Regions from separate parts of the Rhizobium sp. LEGMi-198b genome, predicted to be linked through region 4. Evidence: predicted binding sites of a transcription regulator. Region 4 holds the regulator's gene; each other region holds the start of a gene.
What was found. Region 4 encodes PhoB, which activates phosphate uptake and scavenging genes when phosphate is short. Its sites were predicted from a motif close to TGTCATNNANCTGTCAT; they were not measured.

Region 1 (5,771 bases), on a different contig from region 4:
AAGGGCGAGGGGATCAGATAATTCGGCCCGAAGACCGGCGTTTCGCCGCTATAGGCGCGGGCGGCGACATCGGACGGCTCCTCGCGGGCAAGCGAGGCGATGGCGCGCACTGCGGCCATCTTCATTTCCTCATTGATCGTCTTGGCGCCGCAATCGAGCGCCCCCCGGAAGATGTAGGGGAAACAGAGGACGTTGTTGACCTGGTTCGGAAAATCCGAGCGGCCGGTGCAGATCATCGCGTCCGGCCGGGCGGCACGGGCGAGATCCGGCATGATTTCGGGTGTCGGATTGGCGAGCGCCATGATCAGCGGCTTTTCCGCCATCTGCTCCAGCAGCTCGGGCTTCAGCACGCCGGCGGCGGAGAGGCCCAGAAAGACGTCGGCGCCGGGGATCGACTCGGCAAGCACGCGCTTGTCGCTCTTCTGCGCATAAATGGACTTCCATTCGTCCATCAGCTCGGTACGGCCTTCATAGACGAGGCCCTCGATATCGTGGACCCAGATGTTTTCGCGCTTGGCGCCAAGGATGACCAGCAGGTTGAGGCAGGCGAGCGCGGCGGCGCCAGCGCCCGAGGCGACGATCTTGACCTCTTCGATCTTCTTCCCGGCCAATTCCAGCCCGTTGAGAATAGCGGCGGCAACGATGATGGCGGTGCCGTGCTGGTCGTCGTGGAAGACCGGGATTTCCATCTTCTCACGCAGACGACGTTCGACGTCGAAGCACTCGGGTGCCTTGATGTCCTCGAGATTGATGCCGCCGAAGGTCGGCTCCAGCGCCGAAATCGTGCTGACCATCTCATCGACGGTAGGCGCGGCGATTTCGACGTCGAAGACGTCGATGCCGGCAAATTTCTTGAAGAGTACAGCCTTGCCTTCCATCACCGGCTTGGAGGCAAGCGGACCGATATTGCCGAGACCGAGGACAGCCGAACCGTTTGATATGACCGCGACGAGATTGCCGCGCGAGGTGTAGTCGAAGGCCGTTTCCGGATTGTCGCGGATGGCGAGGCAGGGCGCGGCAACGCCGGGAGAATAGGCAAGCGCCAGGTCACGCTGGTTGCCGAGCGGCTTCGTCGCCTGGATTTCCAGCTTGCCGGGGCGGGGATAGCGATGAAAGAAGAGAGCCTGTTCGTCGAGATTGCCGCTCGCCATGTTCTTGGCTGCCTTCGATGTGTCGTGCGTATCCATCACGCTTCTCCGTTTCTGCTTGCGCACTCGCGCTTTTTGAGTCCCTGCATACATCAATCACTCAGGGTGCACAGTATGCAATTGACGCAGAGGAAAGGTTTTTTGTAGCGCCGTTTTCACAATTGTTTTCTTGTCCCGCAACGGTGACATTCGAGCCCGATGGTAAGCGAAAAGTGAATGCGTCATAAGGGGTTCATGGCGTGAGCCTATGAGGGCAAAAAACAGAGGAGCCTCCATGACCCTCATTGCTTCCCACCGCGGCGGTTCGCATCTTTGGCCCGAAAACACCAGGCTCGCCTTTTCCGAAACCGCTAAACTCGATGTCGATCTCGTCGAATTCGACGTGCATCAGACGCGTGACGACAAGCTCGTCGTCCATCACGACGCGCTGATCGACCGCATGACGGACGGCAAGGGCGCGATCGCCGACTTAAGCCATGACGAACTGATGCGCCATATCGTCATCGGCAGCGGCGGCGAGACCATTCCGACACTTGCCGAAACCATCGACATCTTCGGGCCGTCCCCGGTCGACCTTCGGCTGGAGATCAAGACGAGGCTGGACGGCAAACCCTATGCCGGCATGGAAGGCCGCATTGCGGACGAGTTGCTGGCGACCGACATGCTGAAGCGGACAATGTTGACCAGTTTCGCGCTCCCGCGCCTGGAAGCCTTCAGTGCCGCGCTTGAGGAGCGTGGCCTGAATGTCGGCGAGCTTCTCGGCCTCATCTTTCTCTGTTCGCCGCAGACAGCCGCGCAAATCGGCTGGAGAGGCATTCTTGCCGCGCTTGGCCGGTTTGGCGTCCACGAGATTGCCTTGCGGGCCGACACCATCGATGCCGAAGTGATGGACCTCTTTCGGAAAAGCGGCGTGACGGTGCATGGCTGGGCGGCGCATACGAGTGAAGCGGCAAGGGCGATGTTTCGCCTCGGCGTCGCAAGTTTCACAACCGATCGGCCGGATCTCGCCATAGCTGCAAAGCGCGGCTGATCGTCCGCAACAGGCCTCTCGCACAGGATTTGTCATCATCCTGAAACACGAGTCTGATTTTGGAATAGCCAACGTAGGATAGGGCACGGACATTGAGTTCGTGAATGAAAACATGAATGTCAGGCGGTTTCGAACGCTATTCATTTCTGACGTGCACCTGGGCTCGAAAGCAGCCAAGGCGGACTATCTGATCGATTTTCTGCGTCATCACGAAGCGGACACCATCTTCCTTGTCGGCGATATCGTTGACGGCTGGCGGCTGAAGCGCACTTGGTACTGGCCGCAGGATTGCAACGACGTGGTGCAGAAACTGCTGCGCAAGGCGCGCAAGGGCACCCGCATCGTCTATATCCCCGGCAATCACGACGAATTCCTGCGTGATTTCCCCGGCATGCATTTCGGCGGCATCGAAGTGGCCGAGCGGGCGATCCACGAGACCGCCGACGGCAAGAAGTATCTCGTCCTGCATGGCGACGAATTCGACGTCGTCGTTCGCAACGCGCGCCTGCTCGCCTATCTCGGCGATTGGGCCTACGATATGGCCATCCTGATCAATGTCGGCCTTGCCGCCGTTCGCCGCCGCCTGAACATGCCCTATTGGTCGTTCTCGGCCTGGGCGAAGCTTCAGGTCAAGCATGCGGTCAATTTCATCGGCGAGTTCCAGCGCGTCGTGGTCGAAGAGGCCAAGCGCAACGATGCCGACGGCGTCATCTGTGGCCACATCCATCATGCCGTCATCGAGGACTTCGATGGCATCCGCTACATCAACACAGGCGACTGGGTCGAAAGCTGCACGGCGATCGCCGAGCATGAAGACGGCACGTTCGAGCTGATCACCTGGCAGTCGATCACCGAGGCACAGCCGGTCAGCGCCGCCGTCGAGGATGTGTCGGAAGCGCTCGGGGCACAGGCGGCGTAATTTGCGCCGCTTCACGGGTCCGATAACGGCCCGTCACAATTTTTGATCGCTGCAATCTGACGACAGCCTCATATTTTATCCGAAACGTTTCGGTTCGGCTATTTCTCGCCATAGTCGTATTCACGATGGAGTGATAGGGAACAATCAGTTTCCCTTCAGGTCTGTCATGATTCCCGCGACAAAATCTCTCCCGGGCGAGGGCGCGCCTCCGCATTTTCGTCTGCGCACCGCCTTGTCCTATTGTGCTCCGTTGCTCGTCAACGGCATTGCTCTGCCGTTTTTCCCGGTTTGGCTGACGGGACTGAATTTCGGTGACCGCGAGATCGGTCTTATCCTCGCCGTGCCGATGGTGGTGCGCGTTCTCGTCGTGCCCATTGTCGGAATACTTGCCGATCGCGTGGATGAACGCGCGAACGTGTTGTTCTGGTCGGGCGCATTGTCACTGCTGACGGCGATCGCGCTTTATTGGACGAATGATTTCTGGCCGGTGTTGCTGGTCTACGCCATTCAGGGGGCGACATACGCGCCTTACGTCCCTGTCGTAGAATCGATTGCCATTTCCGGCGTGCGGCGCTGGGGGTTCGATTATGGCTCGATGCGCGTCTGGGGATCGATCGCCTTCATCTTCTCGACCCTTATCGGCGGTCAGATGATCGGCAAATGGGGCGCCACCATGGTTCTGCCCACCATGGTCGGGGGCTTCTTCCTGACAACCATGATGGCTTTCTTCTGTCCGCGCATCGGGCCGACACGCCGGCGCAATCAGCCGATCAACCTGCAGGCGCCGACCGGCGGTGGGCTGCGCTCGCCGCAATTGCTGATCACCATGATCGGTGTGTCGATACAGCAGTCGAGCCATGCCGTGATGTACACGTTTGCATCGATCTATTGGCGCAAACTCGGTTTTTCAGGCACAGAGATCGCCATTCTCTGGAGCGCAGGGGTAACGGCGGAGGTCATGGTTTTCTTCCTGTCGAAAACACTGAGCCGTCGCTTCAGTGCCTGGACGCTGATTTTCTTCGGTTCGAGCGTGTGCGTCCTGCGCTGGATACTGTTTCCGATCAATCTCGGTTTCGCCGGCTATCTCGTGCTGCAATGTCTTCACTCCTGCACCTATGCCTGCGTCCATACCGGCATTCAGCGCCGCATCGTTGCTTCGGTGCGGGAAACTCAGGAAGCATCGGCCCAGGGCTCCTATTTCTTTTATAACGGCATGTTCCTCGGGCTGATGACCCTGGCGTCCGGCTATCTTTACGCGTGGCTCGGTCCTTCCAGCTACTATGTCATGGCCGGTGTTGCCGCCTTCGGCCTCGCTATGGTGATCCTTGCCCGCAACCTTCAACCGCGCAGTTCCGCGTTTGGCGAAAGGGCGGGCGAGGCCTCCTGAGGCCGTGCGAAACGAATTCATTTGGATATCAAAATGCTATGGCCTATTTTGACATCGGCTTGGCATGGAAATCGCGTATGCACTCGGATATTAACCATTTGCGTCGAGCTGGGATTCCTGAGTCGGCGATTGTGACGCAAGACCTGAAAGACGCATGAGTTTGAAAGCAGCCGAACAGAAACCCGATGCACCAAGGATCGATGACGAGCCCGATGGCAACGGGCATCGCTATCGGCTGGAAGGCAATTGGCGCAGCGCCAATGTGCATGGCGTGCTGCGGCAGATCGATCAGCTTACGAAACAGCGCGGCGGCGATCAGGTGGTGATCGATCTTTCCGATCTCTCCGATGTCGATACCGCCGGTGCGCTACTGATCCGGCGCCTGAAGGAGAGCCAGGAAGGGCATGGCGCCAGCGTCAGGATCGAGGGCTCAAACCCCCATATCGATGAGCTGTTGACCGCCTTTACCGAGGAACCGGACAAAGAGGTCGCGGAGCCCAAGCCGAGGAAATCCTTGGCGGAACGGTTTTTTGCGCCGATCGGCGAAAGCGTCTACGAAATCTGGGGCAACCTCATCGCGGCCATGTACATTCTCGGTTCGGCGGTGCGCGGCGCGCAGCTCAAGTTTGGGCGCGGCAGCGGTGTGTCGCCCGCTTCGATCGTCAATCAGATCGACCACATGGCGGTGCGCGCCGTGCCGATCATCCTGCTGATGTCTTTTCTGATCGGCGCCATCATCGCGCAGCAGGGCGCATTCCAGCTTCGCTATTTCGGCGCCGAAATCTTCGTCGTCGATCTCGTCGGCATCCTGCAATTGCGTGAAATCGGCGTGCTTCTGACCGCCATCATGATCGCCGGCCGTTCGGGCAGCGCCATTACTGCCGAAATCGGATCGATGAAGATGCGCGAAGAAGTCGATGCGCTGAAGGTCATGGGTCTCAATCCGGTCGGCGTTCTGATCTTCCCGCGATTGGTGGCGTTGACCGTCGCGCTGCCCTTGCTGACGATCATTGCAAACTTCGCCTCGCTTGGCGGTGCGGCGGTGGTTGCCTGGGCCTATTCCGGTATCACCTTCGCCACTTTCGTTTCGCGCCTGCACGAAGCAATCAGTCTCTCCACCGTCATCTCGGGCATGATCAAGGCGCCGTTCATGGCGCTCGTCATCGGCATCGTTGCTGCGGTCGAAGGGCTGAAGGTGGGTGGCAGCGCCGAGTCTCTCGGTCAGCATGTGACGCAGTCCGTTGTGAAATCGATTTTCGTGGTGATCCTCATGGACGGGCTTTTTGC
Region 2 (5,771 bases), on a different contig from region 4:
CTTCTTCGCCAGCGCCGCCGGCGCGATCCATCGGCTGGAAGGCGGCGAAAAGGTGACCGAAGCCCATCAGGGCATGCTCACCTGCGTTCGCGATCCCTACAGCGACAGCCTGATTTCCGGCGGCGAGGACGGGAAGGTTCTCCGGATTGCCGCTGACGGCGGCGTTACCGTGCTTGCCGAGGCGCCGCGCAAATGGATCACCCAGCTCGCCGCCGGCCCGCAGGGCGCGGTTGCTTATGCCTACGGGAAAAGCAGCTTCGTGCGGCTGGCAGACGGCTCGATCAAGGAATTTGCCGAGGAGCGCACCGTCGAAGGCATCGCCTTCGCGCCGAAGGGCCTGCGCATCGCGGTCGCGCGCTATAACGGCGTGTCGCTGCATTGGGTCGGGATGGCAGGGCAGCCGATCAATCTCGAATGGAAGGGCGCCCATACCGGGGTCACCTTCTCGCCCGACGGTCAGTTTGTCGTCACCACCATGCAGGAAAACGCCTTGCACGGCTGGAAGATGGATACGAAGCCCGGCGCCGAGGCCAGGCACATGCGCATGACCGGCTATCCCGCCAAGGTGAAATCGCTCTCCTGGTCCAACAAAGGCAAGTGGCTTGCCTCCTCCGGCGCACCGGCGGCGATCGTCTGGCCGTTTCAGGGCAAGGACGGCCCGATGGGCAAGGCGCCGCTGGAACTCGGCACCCGTGGCAACATCATGGCGACCTCGGTCAAGTTTCATCCGGTGGAAGACATCCTGGCGATCGGCTTCATTGATGGCATGATCCTGGCGGTGCGCATCGGCGACTCCAAGGAAGCGCTCTTGCGCCGTCCAGGCAAAGGTGCGATCACCTCGATGAGCTGGAGCAAATCCGGCAAGCTGCTCGCCTTTGCCTCCGAAACCGGCGATTGCGGCGTGGTTGACGTTTCCGCTTGATCAGAAAGATATGGTTATGTCCCAGACAGGAACGGCAATCGCCGGACATTCCCCTGCCGCAGCCGGCAGCGTCTGGGACGTAATCCGCCATGAAGCGGCCGACCTCGCCGGCCGCGAGCCGACCTTGCGCCCGCTGCTCGCAGCGCAGATCATCGCGACGCAGTCGGATGCCGAAAGCCTCGCCAATGTCCTGGTCGCCCGGCTTTCCGTCGCCGGCATCGAAACCGACGCTCTTTTCGCCCTGTTTCATGATGTGCTGACGCGGCATGCCGCAATCCTCCAGGCGACGGAGGCCGATCTCGTCGCGGTCCGCACCCGCGATCCCGCCTGCACGACCTATCTGCATGCGCTCCTGAATCTCAAAGGCTTCCACGCCCTGCAGACCCACCGCATCGCCCACGCGCTCTGGACGGAGGGCCGACCGGAAATCGCCAGTTGGCTTTCCAACCTGGCCTCGCTCGTCTTCGGCCCGGATATTCATCCGGCGGCGAGGATCGGCTCGTCCATCATGCTCGATCACGGCTCCGGCATTGTCATCGGCGAGACGGCCGTTATCGAGGATGAAGTCTCGATCCTGCAGAACGTCACGCTCGGCGGCACCGGCAAGGAAACCGGCGACCGGCATCCGAAAATCCGCCATGGCGTGATGATCGGCGCCGGCGCAAAGATCCTCGGCAACATCGAAGTCGGCGCCTTCAGCAAGGTCGCGGCCGGTAGCGTCGTGGTAAAGCCGGTCCCGGCCCACTGCACCGTCGCCGGCGTACCGGCCACGGTCGTCCGCATCCATCGCGCCGATGAGATACCGGCCGAGACGATGGATCAAAATATCTAGCTTTAGTCCCTGAACGTCAGTGGCCGCCTCGTCCTTCGAGGCATTTCTGCGCTTTGCTCCGAAATGCGCCTCAGGATGAGGCGGAGCGGGCCAGAGCCTGTACGCATTCCTTGAATGATGAAGCCCTTCCAGCCCAGTGCGAGAGGAGTAGCCCTCATGGTGAGGAGGCCCAAAGGGCCATCTCGAACCACGAGGGCGGGTGAGAAATCCACGCCCCTCCCCACCCGTGACATAAAGTAGCATCGCGACCGCGCCAGACAGGAGTCCTCCGCAAGCCTTCCTCTTAGCGCAACAGAATCAACTGCTTGCCAGAAACGCTACGACGGCAGCAAAATCCCCTCGCCCCACCCTTCACGGAACTGTCATATGCGCTTGCTAGCCCGGCATGGTTCCTTCCGCCTCGGCGCGGCGCACCTTAAGCGTCGGGGCAAAGCCCCCACTCGAGAGGATATGGCAATGATCTGTCTTTCGCGTCGCGCCGCCCTTGCCGCCGGCAGCGCGCTTACTCTGCTTTCGCTCTGTTCCACCGCCGGTGCCGCCGACAAGGCGCCGCCGACGAATACGGCGACGCCGATCAAGCATCTGATCGTCGTTTTCCAGGAAAACGTCTCCTTCGACCACTATTTCGCGACCTACCCCAAGGCCGCAAACGTCGACGGTGAGCCGGCATTCAAGGCCGCCGACAACACGTCGACCGATATCAACACGCTGGCCAATGCCGGTCTTCTCGACAGCAATCCGAATAAGACCAACGCGGCAAACGGAGCCGATGCGGCCCCGTTCCGCCTCGACCGCACGCAGGCAGCCACCCAATCGCAGAACCACGGCTACACCGCCGAACAGGCTGCCTACAACAACTTCGCCATGGACCTGTTCCCGGCCAACACCGGCAGGGGCACCAAGGGTGCTGCCGGCGCTTTCGGCACCAAGGGCCAGGTCATGGGCTATTATGACGGCAACACCGTCACGGCGCTCTGGAACTACGCTCAGCACTATGCCCTGAACGACAATTCCTTCTCGACCAATTTCGGCCCGTCGACCCCCGGCGCGCTGAACCTCATCTCCGGCCAGACCAACGGCGCCATCCTGCCGCCCGGCTATGCGCTGGAGAAGGACGGCACCTATTCCAAGGGCCGCATCGTGCCCGACGGCAATGGCGGCTGGACCGTCATCAGCGACTTCGATCCGACCGGCGATGTCTGCTCGGTCGGCCAGACAGGGCTGATGTACGGCAAGAACATCGGCGACATGCTGAACGAACACAACATCACCTGGGGCTTCTTCGAAGGCGGCTTCGACCTGACGGTGACGAATGCGGACGGCACGATCGGCTGCAAGCGTGCGACGACCTCGACAGTCACCCAGGTCAACAGCGCTGACTATATCCCGCATCACCAGCCGTTCCAGTACTACGCCTCCACCGCCAACCCGACGCATGCGCGCCCGTCCTCGGTCGCTGCAATCGGCACCACCGACGCAGCCAACCACCAGTATGATGTGACGGACTTCTACGCGGCCCTGAAGAACGGCAACATGCCGACCGTCAGCTTCCTGAAGGCGCCGGCCTATCAGGACGGCCATGCCGGCTATTCTGATCCGCTCGACGAGCAGGAGTTCGTCACCCAGGTGGTCAACACCGTTCAGAATTCGCCGGACTGGAAAGACACCGCTATCATCGTCCTCTACGACGATTCCGACGGCTGGTATGACCATGCCCACGCCGTCGTCAATCCGTCGAAGCTTGGCGTCAAGGGTTATGACGTGCTGAACGGAGATGGCTGCTCGACCGGCACGCCGCTGCCGGGCGTCAACGGCCAGCCGGCCCAGGGCCGTTGTGGCTACGGCACGCGCCAGCCGCTGCTGGTTATCTCGCCCTACTCCAAGGTCAACTTCGTCGACCATACTTTGACCGACCAGACCTCCGTCATGCGCTTCATCGAAGACAACTGGATGGGCGGCGAACGTCTCGGTGGCGGCTCGTTCGATGCCATTTCCGGCTCGCTGAACAACATGTTCGACTGGTCGAAGGGCGATGCACAGAAGCTGATCCTCGACACGAAGACCGGCAATAGCGCTTCCTAAGCTGAAAATAAGGGGATGGACAATGTCCTTGAAGAAGCACCATTTCCTTCCCCTGATCGCACTCGCGAGCATCTCGCTCGCGGGGGCGACCATCGGCTTGGCAAGCGAACCCGCCGCCAATGCCGTCGCGGCAAATACCCGTGACGACACGGCTTCGCTGAGCGCCGTCGCGCAGCTCGGCCGGAAGCTGTTCTACGATCCCTCACTGTCAGGCGGCGGCCAGATGTCCTGCGCCACCTGCCACGATCCCGCCAATCACTACGCACCGGCCAATGACCGCGCCGTGCAGCTCGGTGGCCCGCATTTCGATCAGCCGGGCATCCGCGCAGTGCCGAGCCTTGCCTATAAGATGTCGACGCCTTCCTTCTCCGTCGGCGCGGAAAGTGCTGCCGACGAGGCGGCCGAGGCAGCCCCAATGACCGAAGCCTCCGGCGTGGCGCTTGCAAACACCCCGGCGACGGTCGCGGGGCCACTGACCGCACAGGCCGTCGTCAAAGCCAATTCGAACGCGCCCGATCTGGTGCCGCAAGGCGGCATGTTCTGGGACGGCCGTGTCGACTCGCTGGAGGAACAAGCGCTGCAGCCGATGATCTCGCCCTTCGAGATGGCCAATGCCGATGCAGCCGCCGTCTATGCCAAGCTGAAACAGGGCTACGGCAAGGACATCGGCGCCCTCTTCGGCAATAATGTCCTCAACGATCAGGATATGACGATCGCCGAAGCCGGTTTTGCGCTCGCCCGCTACCAGATCGAAGAGCCCTCCTTCCATCCCTATTCGAGCAAATACGACTATTATCTGCGCGGCAAGGCGATGTTATCAGACGCCGAAATGCGCGGGCTGAAACTGTTCGATGATCCCAACAAGGGTAACTGCGCCTCTTGCCATCTCGACAAGATGACAGGCGACGGCCAGATGCCGAACTTCACCGATTTCGAATTCGAGGCGCTTGGCGCACCGCGCAATCCGGACATTCCAGCCAATGCCGACGCGCATTATTACGACACCGGCATCTGCGGCCCGCTACGCAACGACACCTATTCCGCCCAGCCGCAGAATTGCGGGCTGTTCAAGACACCGACGCTACGCAATGTCGCCAGCCGCCACGTCTTCTTCCACAATGGCGTCTACCGCTCGCTGGAGGACGTCACCCGCTTCTATGTCAAGCGGGACACCAATCCCGACGAGATCTACCCGAAGGACGCCGGCGGGAAGGCACAGAAATACAACGATCTTCCGGCGCAATATCAGGCCAATATCGACGTCATCGACGCGCCGATGAACCGCAAGCTAGGCGATGCGCCGGCTCTGAACGATACGGAAATCGCCGATGTCGTTGCGTTTCTGAAGACGCTGACTGATGGTTACGACCCGGCTAAGGATGGGGTGAAGGCGGCCAAATAGAAACGCCTCCGCCCGAACGGGCGAAGGCGGATTTGAAACCTCAGGCCGCCTTGGCGACCGGCGGCTGGGCCAGCTTGCGGCCGCTGGCGACGATCATGCCGACGGCACTGCCCAGCCAACCATCCTTGAGTTCCAGCGCGAGGAAACGGTCGCGCTGGAATGGGCCAGGCATGACCAGATGGCGCGCCTTTTCGGCGAAGAAGCCGAAACGCTCGTAATAGGGTGCATCGCCGACGAGCAGGACAGCGCCATGGCCGCGCTTCTTGGCTTCGAGGATGGCGGCACGCATCAGCGCCGAGCCGACACCCTTGCCTTCGTGGGCGCCATCGACCGCCAGCGGGCCGAGCAGCAGCGCATCGACCGGGCGGGTCTCACGATCGACGCCAGCTTCGACGTTCCACAGGCGAACGGTGCCGATGACATGGCCGGCGCGATCGCGGGCGACAAGCGCCAGGCCCTCGGCCGGAACGCGGCCACGGCGAAGCTTTTCGGACGACTTCTTGCGGCGATCGGCGCCCATGACGCGATCAAGC
Region 3 (5,771 bases), 350 kb from region 4:
GTCGTGCGCAAGGCGGTCTCCGCCATGCAGCAGATCGAAAAGTCCTCGGGTGAGATCAGCAACATCATCAGCGTCATCGATGATATCGCCTTCCAGACCAACCTCCTGGCTCTGAATGCCGGTGTCGAAGCTGCCCGCGCCGGTGATGCCGGCAAGGGTTTCGCGGTCGTCGCCCAGGAAGTCCGCGAGCTGGCCCAGCGTTCCGCCAACGCCGCCAAGGAGATCAAGGCACTGATCACCACCTCGAGCGATCAGGTCAACACCGGCGTGTCGCTGGTCGGCGAAACCGGCAAGGCGCTGGAGCTGATCGTTTCCGAAGTGCAGGAGATCAACCGCCACGTCGGCGCCATCGTCATCGCCACCCGCGAACAGTCGACCGGCTTGCAGGAAATCAACACTGCCGTCAACAATATGGACCAGGGCACGCAGCAGAATGCCGCCATGGTCGAGGAACAGACGGCGGCGAGCCATGCACTCGCCCGCGAGGCAGCCTCCCTCAATGAGCTCCTGCACCAGTTCCGTCTGAGTGACCTGCCCCGTGAATCCAAACGTCCCGCAGCCGTTACTGCCCAGTCCCGACCGGCTGCTTCGCCTGCGAGGGCATTGGGCCGCACGGTTGCCAAGGCGTTTGGCGGCAAGGCCACCGCGGCGGCTGTTGCCCAGGATGAGTGGGAGGAGTTCTGAGGCTGGCGTCTTGATGACGCCGAACCTCTGATGCTCTTTCTGACGGGCATCGGAGGTCGGGGAGATCTGTCTCGCCTGTTTCGAGGCGAGACAGATATCGGTGAGCGGTAGCTGCCGAGGGTGGTTATGACCCTTGGCCAGCGCTACCGCGAAAGCGTTCCCTAGTACTTGGACGGAACGTAAAGCTCCGGCGGCAGCACCTTGCGCTCATAGTTGGGGTTGAAGACGCGCTCCGGCAGGGTGATGTCCTCGTGAGGCACGTCCTCATAGGGAATCTGCCTGAGCAGGTGGTCGATGCAGTTCAGGCGGGCGCGCTTCTTGTCATTGCCTTCGACGATGTGCCAGGGCGCTTCCGGAATGTTCGTACGCGCGAAGGTTTCTTCTTTCGCCTTCGTATAGGCTTCCCACCGCACGCGGGACTGCAGATCCATCGGCGAGAGCTTCCACTGCTTCAAGGGATCGTGGATGCGCACGAGGAAGCGAAGCTGCTGCTCCTCGTCGGTGATCGAAAACCAGTATTTGACAAGCCGAATCCCGGAGCGAACCAGCATGCGTTCGAACTCGGGTACGTCGTGAAAGAACTGCGCGACCTGATCTTCCGTCGCAAAGCCCATCACACGCTCGACACCGGAGCGATTGTACCAGGACCGGTCGAAGAGAACGATCTCGCCGCCCGCCGGCAGATGGGGCACATAGCGCTGGAAATACCATTGGGACTTCTCGCGGTCGGATGGCGCCGGCAGCGCGACGACCCGGGCAACGCGCGGGTTGAGCCTTTGGGTGATCCGCTTGATTGCCCCGCCTTTGCCCGCCGAGTCTCGGCCCTCGAAGATCACGACGACCTTCTCCTTGTGATAGGTCACCCAATCCTGGAGCTTGATCAGTTCGGCCTGTAGCGACAGCAAGGTGCGGAAGTAGTCGATACGCGGCATCGCAGCCGGATGTGCCTTCTGGTAAATCTTTCGGATCTCTTCGGAAAGAGCCGGTTCCGAGAGTTCCAACTCATAGTCTTCGTCTAGCGTATCGGCCAGTTCCGCTTCAAGCCAGTCGGAATACTGGTGCTCTTTGTCTGAATTGTTCAAGGTTCTCTCCGCTTCTCGATGGCAGCTAACGACAGCAGTCGATGCATGATCGCACTTAAAAGCGCCAACATGCCTGTCCCTGCATTGCAGCAAGTTCCGCTTTGTTCATGACAGTTAGATGACTGATTGCTGCAAGATGCAGGGCGAAGAACGTCGTGCTCAATTCTAATCAGCAAAAGCGGGCTGGATACATTGGCTTCAAAGCCAGCGACCTTTGCGCATTCAAATCAACGCGCTGTGCCCTGGACGCACATCGGGTAGGGACCAAGCCCCAAGCCGAATCGATAGGCATAGGGCAAAAAGTGCCGGAAGATCGACACCCGGGCAGACGGTAGATGATGGCGAGTTTAGCCGGGCTTACCCGACGACCTCGATAATCCGGCTGCGGCCCAGCGCCTTGAACACCGTCTGCACGATACCGGCCCGGTCGAGGCCGGCTTTGGCATTCATGACTTCCGGCTTGGCTTGCTCCATCCAGATGTCGGGCATGACCAGCGTGCGGATCTTCAAACCATTATCGAGCAGGCCTTCCGTGGCGAGGAACTGCATGACCTGACTGCCGAAGCCGCCGACCGAGCCTTCCTCGATGGTGATCAGCACCTCATGATGGCTGGCAAGCTGGCGGATCAGATCGTGGTCAAGTGGCTTGGCGAAACGAGCGTCGGCAACCGTTGTCGGCAGGCCGGCCGCATCGAGATCTTCGGCTGCGGCGAGGCTGTCGGCGAGCCGTGTGCCGAAGGATAGCAGCGCCACTTTCGACCCCTGCTTGACGATGCGGCCCTTGCCGATCTGAAGAATTTCGCCGCGTTCCGGCAAATCGACGCCAACGCCTTCGCCGCGGGGATAGCGGAAGGAGATCGGGCCAAGATCGTAGGCAGCAGCCGTGCGCACCATATGCTTCAGCTCCGCCTCGTCGGCGGCGGCCATGACCACGAAGCCGGGCAGGCTGGCGAGAAAGGCCGTGTCGAAGGAGCCGGCATGCGTCGGTCCGTCGGCGCCGACGAAGCCGGCGCGGTCGATCGGGAAGCGCACTGGTAGCCCCTGGATCGCGACATCGTGCACCACTTGGTCATAGGCGCGCTGCAGGAAGGTCGAATAGAGCGCCGCGAAGGGCTTAAAACCCTCGGCGGCCAGGCCGGCCGCAAACGTGACGGCATGCTGCTCGGCAATACCGACGTCGAAACAGCGGGCCGGGAAAAATTCCTGCAGCTTGTCGAGACCGGTGCCGTTCGGCATGGCGGCGGTGATGCCGACGATCTTTTCGTCCAGCATCGCTTCCTGAACGAGGGCATCGGCGAAAACGCTGGTATAGCTCGGTGCGTTCGGCTTGACCTTGGCTTGCGCGCCGGTGATGACGTCGAACTTGTTGACGCCGTGATATTTATCCGCCGCCGCTTCGGCAGGGGGATAGCCCTTGCCCTTTTGCGTCACGACATGGATCAGCACAGGGCCCTGGGCATGGTCCCGCACATTGCGCAGGACCGGAAGCAGATGGTCGAAGGAGTGACCGTCGATCGGGCCGATGTGGTAGAAACCCATCTCCTCGAACATCGTCCCGCCGGTGACATAGCCTCGCGCATGTTCAACGGCGCGGGTAATGGCGCGGTCGACATTCTTGCCAAGATAGGCGGTCAGCTTCTTGCCGAAATCGCGAAAGCCCATATAGGTGCGGCCGGAGGCGAGGCGCGCGAGATAGGCGCTCATCGCTCCGGTCGGCGGGGCGATCGACATGTCGTTGTCGTTGAGAATGACGATCAGCCGCGCGTCGAGCGCGCCGGCATTGTTCAGCGCCTCATAGGCCATGCCGGCCGACATCGCGCCGTCGCCGATGACCGCAATGACGCGACGGTCGGTATTGTCGAGTTCGGCGGCGACAGCCATGCCGAGACCGGCGGAGATCGATGTGGAGGAATGCGCGGCGCCGAAGGGATCGTATTCGCTCTCCGCGCGGCGGGTGAAGCCGGAAAGCCCGTCCTCCTGGCGCAGCGTGCGGATGCGGTCGCGCCGGCCGGTCAGGATCTTGTGCGGATAACATTGATGACCGACGTCGAAAATCAGACGGTCGTTCGGCGTGTCGAAGACATTGTGGATGGCGATGGTGAGTTCCACGACGCCGAGGCCGGCGCCAAGATGTCCACCCGTGCGCGATACCGCATCGATCATCTCGTCGCGGAGCTCGCGGGCGAGTTGCGGCAAATCCCGGTCCTCCAGCTTTCGCAGGTCGGAAGGATAGTGGACCTGGTCCAGCAGGGGCGTCTCTGGCATATGTGTCAAGGCTGAAGCCTCTTTCTTACTATTCTTGGGCAGCGGCCCGCCTTTATCTCAAAAAAGATTGCGACAAAAGGCGACGAATTCAAGGAGTGCCTGAACAAGAAACATTTGGCATTGTTATGAACTCGTTAGCTTTCCGGCAAAGGAATAAACTCTTCCTCGTCTCCCGGCACGATATCGAAACGGCCGGTGCGCCATTCTTCCTTGGCTTTTTCAATGCGTTCCTTGGAAGAAGACACGAAATTCCACCAGATATAGCGCTTTGAATTGAGTGCCGCACCACCAAAAAGCATCAAATGACAGCCTTTTTCAGCCGCCTCCAGGGCAATCGCATCGCCGGGGCGGAAGACAAGGAGTTGATCCTGTTCGAAACGGTCGCCCGCAACAATGAGCGAGCCGGAGAGAATATAGACCGCACGTTCCTCATGCCCGGCGCCGAACGGAAACTTTGCGCCGGGCTGAAGCTGAAGATCGACATAGAGCGTGTCGGAAAAGACTTTGACCGGCGAGGTTACCCCCTCGAAGCTGCCGATGACCACGCGGCCCGTCGCTCCGCCGTCGTCGATCAGCGGCATATCGCTCTTTTCGGTATGGGTAAAGGCAGGGTCGATCTCTTCCTTGTCGTCCGGCAGCGCGAGCCAGGTCTGCAGGCCGGACATCGCCAGCGGATGGCCACGCAGATTGTCCGGCGTGCGCTCGGAATGCACGATACCGCGCCCGGCCGTCATCAGGTTGATATCGCCGGGACGAATGACCTTTTCCGTCCCGAGGCTGTCCCTATGACGGATTTCGCCGTCGAAAAGATAGGTGACGGTCGACAGGCCGATATGTGGATGCGGCCTGACATCCAGTGCTTCGCCGGGCCGCAGCACCGCAGGACCCATGCGGTCGAAAAAGATGAATGGCCCCACCAGCCGCCGCCGACTGCTCGGAAGCGCACGACGGACGAAGAAGCCGCCGAGATCGCTGGTGCGGGGAATGATGAGATGCTCGATCGCGTCGCAGGCGAAGGCATCGCCGGGCAGCGGATCTTTTCCAGGGAAGAAGGACATGACGAGCGCTCCATTCGGTTGAAAGCCAACCTAACGGCAATAGGTCGGAAACTCAAATCTTGCGCGCGCGGGCTTCACTGCCCGTCCAGCGGCTCCGTGCCTTGGGGCTTGCCGGCGCGGTCGAGCCTGATCTTCTCGATGCGGTTCTCCGCTGCCGAGAGCAGAGCCTCGCAATGCTTCTTCAGCGCTTCGCCGCGCTCATAGATGGCGATGGATTCGTCGAGCGCGACGTCGCCGCGTTCCAGCCGCGCGACGATGCTTTCGAGCTCCGCCACAGCCTTTTCGAAGGAATAGCCGGACACATCCACTTTGGCGCTTTCGCTCATCATCAACCCTTCATCATGCGCAGAATATGCAGGCCTGCCGATTCGGCGAGGCCTTCCAGATCATAGCCGCCTTCGAGCAGGCTGACGACCCGGTTCTTGGCGCTGCGGTCGGCGGCTTCCAGAATGCGCCCGGTCGCCCAGTCGAAATCCTCGCCGGTGAGATTCAATTGTGCCAGGGGATCGCGATGATGGGCATCGAAGCCGGCCGAGATGAGGATGAGGTCGGGGCGAAAATCGTCGAGTGCCGGCAGCACGCGCGATTTGAAGGCCTCGCGGAAATGGTCGCCGCCGGTGTTGGGCGAAAGCGGCGCGTTAACGATGGTATTATGCGTGCCGCGCTCGTCCTTCTTGCCGGT
Region 4 (5,771 bases):
GATCCCATAGGCAAGGGGGCCAGTGATCCGAAGGTCCTGATATCAGCCAACTATACGGCGCTGGTACGCGACGCCGTGGTGAAGGCGCTGGGCATCGATCCTTCCAATCGGGCGCTCGTGCGCCAGGCGATGGAAATGGTATCGGACGGCGCACGCATTGCATTGCGCGACAAGGTCGTGGCCGATCCCTCTGTCATCGGAAAGACGGTGAAGGTCACTTTCCTCGCCAGTGCCAATATCGACTCTGCCTACAAGGGACAGATCGACCTGACGGCGGACGAAAAGGACCGCAAGGTCTCCGACCAGCAACTCGCCTGGATGAGGCAGCTCGCCGCCGCCGGCGCCCTGCACGAGGCGTTTAATACCGGTCTGTTCCTGTCCGGCAATTCCAGTCGCCCGGAGGCCGCGGGTCTCGGCGTCGCGCTAATCGGCTCGCTCTATCTCATGTTGACCGTGCTGGTCTTGGCGCTGCCGGTCGGCGTCGCCGCCTCGATCTACCTTGAGGAATTCGCGCCGAAGAACCGGTTGACGGATCTGATCGAGGTCAACATCAACAATCTCGCCGCGGTGCCGTCGATCGTCTACGGCCTGCTCGGCCTCTCGGTCTTCATCAACTTCATGGGCCTGCCGCGTTCCGCCTCGCTGGTCGGCGGGCTGGTGCTGAGCCTGATGACGCTGCCGATGATCATCATCGCCACGCGCTCGGCATTGCGCGCCGTGCCGCCGTCGATCCGCAGTGCCGCGCTCGGGCTTGGCGCATCGCGCATGCAGATGGTTTTCCATCACGTCTTGCCGCTCGCCATGCCGGGTATCCTGACGGGTACGATCCTCGGCCTTGCCCATGCGCTCGGCGAGACGGCGCCGCTGCTTCTGATCGGCATGGTCGCCTTCGTCGCCAACTATCCGAGAGGGCCGCTCGATCCTTCGACGGCCCTGCCGGTGCAAATCTACATGTGGGCGAGCGAAGCTGAGCGCGCCTTTGTCGAGAGAACCTCCGGAGCCATTATCGTCCTGCTCTTCTTCCTTGTTGCGATGAACATCGGGGCCATCCTGCTGCGCCGTCGCTTTGAGCGGCGCTGGTGACGGGAGGCGATGGAATGAACATGATGACGGAAGCCGCGAGCGAAAAAGCACTGGCCAAGAAGATGATGACGATCCCCTACAAGATGATCGGTCAGGCCGTCTCGGTCCATTATGGCGAGAAGCGCGCGCTGTTCGACGTGGATCTGAACATCCGCGCCAACACTGTCACCGCGCTGATCGGTCCTTCCGGCTGCGGCAAGTCCACCTTCCTGCGTTGCCTCAACCGCATGAACGATACGATAGACACCTGCCGCGTCACCGGCAAAATCACGCTCGACGATCAGGATATCTACGACAACTCAATCGATGTCGTCGAGCTGCGTGCCCGCGTCGGCATGGTGTTTCAGAAGCCCAATCCGTTTCCGAAGTCGATCTACGAGAATGTGGCCTATGGTCCGCGTATCCATGGGCTGCATCGGTCCAAGAGCGATCTCGACCATATCGTCGAAACCAGTCTGCAGAAGGCCGGGCTGTGGGGCGAGGTGAAGGACCGGCTCTATGATGCCGGCACTAGCCTCTCAGGCGGTCAGCAGCAACGCCTCTGCATCGCCCGCGCCGTCGCCGTCAGTCCCGAGGTCATTCTCATGGACGAGCCGTGCTCCGCGCTCGATCCGATCGCCACCGCCAAAGTCGAGGAACTCATTCATGAGCTGCGGGAAAACTTCACGATCGTCATCGTGACGCATTCCATGCAGCAGGCAGCCCGCGTTTCGCAACGTACCGCAATGTTTCATCTCGGCCATCTGGTCGAGGAGAACGATACCGATAAGATGTTCACCAATCCCGATGATTACCGCACGCAGGATTACATCATGGGCCGTTTTGGCTGATGATGCTCCCCGCGCGGTTCCTTTCACATCTTTCACCTAGAGGATAAAAAAATGGTCTCAACACACATTCTCTCCGCTTACGACGAAGACCTGAAGTTCCTGACGCGCCGCATTTCCGAAATGGGCGGCCTGGCGGAGCAGATGGTCAGCGACAGCGTCCGCGCCCTGGTAAACGGCGATGCCAGCCTTGCGCAGAAGGTCATCTCCGATGACGTCATTCTCGACCACGCCGAGCGCGAAGTCGGCGACAAGGCGATCGTCACCATCGCCCGCCGTCAGCCGATGGCTGCGGACCTGCGTGAAATCATGGGCTCCATCCGCATCGCCGCCGATCTGGAGCGCGTCGGCGATCTCGGCAAGAACACCGCAAAGCGCGTCATCGCCGTGCAGGGCACCGGCGTTCCGCGTCGTCTCGCCCGCGGCATCGAACACCTCTCCGAACTGGCGCTCGTCCAGCTCAAGGAAGTGCTCGACGTCTACTCGACCCGTTTACCTGACAAGGCCGTGTCGATCCGCGAACGCGACGAGGAAATCGACGCCATGTACACCTCGCTCTTCCGCGAGATGCTGACCTACATGATGGAAGATCCGCGCAACATCACCACCTGCACGCATCTTCTTTTCTGCGCCAAGAACATCGAGCGCATCGGCGACCATGCCACGAACATCGCCGAGACGATCTATTACATGGCGACCGGTGCCCAGCCCGAAGGCGAGCGCCCGAAGGACGATACCGCCAACACCGTCGGTTCGGTAACGGAATAAAGTAGACACCAAGAGAAGGAGACCAGAGGCGCATGGTTCCGAGAGTTGCTGTTGTAGAAGACGAGGAAGCGCTAAGCGTTCTGCTGCGCTATAATCTCGAGGCCGAGGGCTTCGAGGTCGACACTATCCTGAGAGGCGACGAAGCTGAGCTGCGCCTCCAGGAGCGCATCCCCGATCTTCTGATCCTCGATTGGATGCTCCCCGGCGTGTCCGGCATCGAGCTCTGCCGTCGGCTGCGCATGCGGCCGGAGACGGAGCGCCTGCCGATCATCATGCTCACCGCTCGCGGCGAGGAAAGCGAGCGCGTGCGCGGCCTTTCCACCGGCGCGGACGACTATGTCGTCAAGCCGTTCTCGACGCCGGAACTGATGGCCCGCGTCAAGGCGATGTTGCGCCGAGCCCGCCCGGAGGTCCTGTCCACGGTACTGCGCTGCGGCGATATCGAACTGGACCGCGAAACCCATCGCGTCCACCGAAAGAGCCGTGAAGTGCGGTTGGGGCCGACGGAATTCCGCCTTCTGGAATTCCTGATGTCGTCCCCCGGCCGCGTCTTCTCTCGGTCTCAGTTGCTCGACGGCGTGTGGGGGCATGATATCTATGTCGACGAACGCACCGTCGACGTGCATGTCGGCCGCCTGCGCAAGGCGCTGAATTTCTCCAACATGCAGGACGTCATCCGCACCGTTCGCGGCGCGGGTTATTCCATGGAGGCCTGATGGGGGAGGCCTGATCGGGGCAACCCGATTGGCCATCCAACATAGCGGCGGAAACAGAAAACGGGCCTTTCGGCCCGTTTTTCATTTGGCTGGTGTGGTTCAGTGCGCGGCCCGGCGCCGGTCATGCACCGGCTGATAGGCCAGCCGCTGATGGTAGGTGCAGTAGGGCGAAGAGTCCGGGCTATCATTGCCGCAGAAGTGAAAATCTTCCTTCAGCGGGTCGCCGACCGGCCACTTGCATGTGCGCTCCGTGAGCTCCGTCAGGCCGAGGCGGCGCGAGATCGGAACGACCACATTGGCGGCCGGACGATATTCGACTTCGCTGACCGTATCGATCTCGACCTCTTCCTTGAGCATCGTCGCACCCTGCTGGCGGGTAACCGTGCGGGTTGCAACGCGCGAGGCGTAATTCGGCGCGCGTGGGGCCGAGGTATTGCGCTTCGGCGCTCGAGCTGTGGTTGCCGCACCACCGGCCTTCGCTCGGCCCGGCAGGCTCAAGCGATGCACTTTGCCGATGACGGCATTACGGCTGACACCACCGAGCTGTGCCGCGATCTGGCTGGCGCTCAAACCTTCGGACCACAGCTTTTTCAGCTTCTCGACGCGTTCGTCTGTCCAATTCATGCCCTGTCTCCGCTATCGCGTTTCTGATGGCAGAATCCCTCACCATTGCCTCGAATTGGGTCGAGGCGTGAAACGCTTTAAAATTGTGGTGACTAGTTCCGCCGCATGCAGTCTAGTAATTGGTTTTTAACCTAGTGTGAGGCTGACTCCGTGACAAGAGTCGCGGGAATCTTGAGGAATCGATTTCGAGGTTTTCCCCAACTTGCTATACGTGAGTGGCATTTATGCAATATAAGTTGTCGAAGACATGCCATCCATCGAGAGGCGCTCTGCCGCACCTGCTAAATCGCCAGTTTTGTTGACATCGCAGTGCAAAACATCAATAGTGCCCATGCCGCCGCAAGGCGGCATTTTTGATTTTTCCGGGCCCGTTTCATTCGAAGGAAACGATTGGCCCTAAAGGTTGTGATCGAGGAGAATGCGCCATGGCTGAAACCGCGCCGCTTTATGACACCTATATGCGTGCTCCGCTGCGGTTCGAGCGAGGCGAGGGCGTGTGGCTGATCACGGAGACCGGCGAGCGTTATCTCGATTTCGCCGCGGGCGTCGCGGTGAATTCGCTTGGCCACGCCCATCCACATCTGGTTGCAGAGCTGAAGTCGCAGGCCGATAAGGTCTGGCACCTGTCCAACCTCTATGAGGTGCCGGGTCAGGAGAAATTGTCGAAGCGCCTGACGGAGGCGACCTTCGCCGATAAGGTATTCTTCACCAATTCCGGTGCGGAGGCGCTGGAATGCGCCATCAAGACGGCGCGTCGCTACCAGTTCTACAAGGGTCATCCCGAGAAATTCCATATCATCACCTTCGAAGGCGCCTTCCATGGCCGCACGATCGCGACGATCGCCGCCGGAGGCCAGGAAAAGTACCTCGAAGGTTTCGGCCCGAAGGCGCCCGGCTTCGACCAGGTGCCTTTCGGCGATCTCGACGCGGTGCGTGCCGCCATCACCGATGCGACAGCCGCGATCCTGATCGAGCCCGTGCAGGGCGAGGGCGGTATCCGCCCGGCGACCAACGAGTTCCTGCGCGGCCTGCGTCAGATTTGCGATGAGAATGGCCTGCTTCTGGTCCTCGACGAGGTTCAGACCGGCGTCGGACGCACCGGCAAGCTCTTTGCCCATGAATGGGCCGGCATCACGCCTGACATCATGGCCGTCGCCAAGGGCATCGGCGGTGGCTTTCCGCTCGGTGCCTGCCTTGCGACCGCGGAAGCGGCCGCAGGCATGAAGGCGGGCACGCATGGCTCGACCTATGGCGGCAATCCGCTCGCCATGGCGGTCGGCAACGCCGTGCTCGATGTCGTGCTATCAGACGGTTTCCTGCAGCATGTGCGCGATGTTGCGTTGGTGTTCCGCCAGGGCTTGGCCTCGCTCAAGGATCGTTTTCCGGATATTATCGAGGATGTTCGCGGCGAAGGGTTGTTGCTCGGCATCAAGGCGGCCATTCCCCAGGCGGACCTGCTGCAGGCGATCCGCGCCGAACATCTGCTGGGTGTGCCGGCCGGCGACAACGTCATCCGTCTGCTGCCGCCGCTGGTGGTCACGGCCGAGGAGGCGCGCGAAGGCATTGCCCGCATCGAACGTGCCGCCGAAAGCCTGCGTGCCGCCCGCGTCAAGAAGTCGGCTTGAGTTCAGCGCCCGCTGATCGGGGGCGTTGTTGCCCCACGGCGGGCGTTATCATTTTTGGAGTACAGGTAGGGACATGGCTTCACCGAAACACTTTCTCGATCTCTCGGCCGTCGCGGCTGCCGATCTGC

Region 1: the regulator PhoB is predicted to act here: its motif matches at 2,209-2,225, upstream of ACXHXG_RS07295 (UDP-2,3-diacylglucosamine diphosphatase).
Region 2: the regulator PhoB is predicted to act here: its motif matches at 2,104-2,120, upstream of ACXHXG_RS12455 (phospholipase C).
Region 3: the regulator PhoB is predicted to act here: its motif matches at 1,874-1,890, upstream of ppk2 (polyphosphate kinase 2).

What each region holds. Positions count from the first base shown of each region.
Region 1 is NZ_JBSYVH010000002.1:122,631-128,401, reverse strand. Features, by position in the region: gene ACXHXG_RS07305 (NADP-dependent malic enzyme) at 1-1,187, opposite strand, end outside; gene ACXHXG_RS07300 (glycerophosphodiester phosphodiesterase) at 1,423-2,178, shown strand; gene ACXHXG_RS07295 (UDP-2,3-diacylglucosamine diphosphatase) at 2,291-3,097, shown strand; gene ACXHXG_RS07290 (MFS transporter) at 3,264-4,484, shown strand; gene ACXHXG_RS07285 (ABC transporter permease) at 4,639-5,771, shown strand, end outside.
Region 2 is NZ_JBSYVH010000002.1:1,202,863-1,208,633, forward strand. Features, by position in the region: gene ACXHXG_RS12445 (WD40 repeat domain-containing protein) at 1-922, shown strand, start outside; gene cysE (serine O-acetyltransferase) at 939-1,754, shown strand; gene ACXHXG_RS12455 (phospholipase C) at 2,211-3,836, shown strand; gene ACXHXG_RS12460 (cytochrome-c peroxidase) at 3,859-5,238, shown strand; gene ACXHXG_RS12465 (GNAT family N-acetyltransferase) at 5,279-5,771, opposite strand, start outside.
Region 3 is NZ_JBSYVH010000001.1:601,926-607,696, reverse strand. Features, by position in the region: gene ACXHXG_RS02990 (methyl-accepting chemotaxis protein) at 1-684, shown strand, start outside; gene ppk2 (polyphosphate kinase 2) at 846-1,766, opposite strand; gene dxs (1-deoxy-D-xylulose-5-phosphate synthase) at 2,124-4,040, opposite strand; gene ACXHXG_RS02975 (pirin family protein) at 4,166-5,089, opposite strand; gene ACXHXG_RS02970 (exodeoxyribonuclease VII small subunit) at 5,164-5,415, opposite strand; gene ACXHXG_RS02965 (histone deacetylase family protein) at 5,418-5,771, opposite strand, start outside.
Region 4 is NZ_JBSYVH010000001.1:950,831-956,601, reverse strand. Features, by position in the region: gene pstA (phosphate ABC transporter permease PstA) at 1-1,083, shown strand, start outside; gene pstB (phosphate ABC transporter ATP-binding protein PstB) at 1,098-1,913, shown strand; gene phoU (phosphate signaling complex protein PhoU) at 1,965-2,678, shown strand; gene phoB (phosphate regulon transcriptional regulator PhoB) at 2,711-3,394, shown strand; gene ACXHXG_RS04625 (GcrA family cell cycle regulator) at 3,494-4,018, opposite strand; gene ACXHXG_RS04620 (aspartate aminotransferase family protein) at 4,444-5,643, shown strand; gene argF (ornithine carbamoyltransferase) at 5,717-5,771, shown strand, end outside.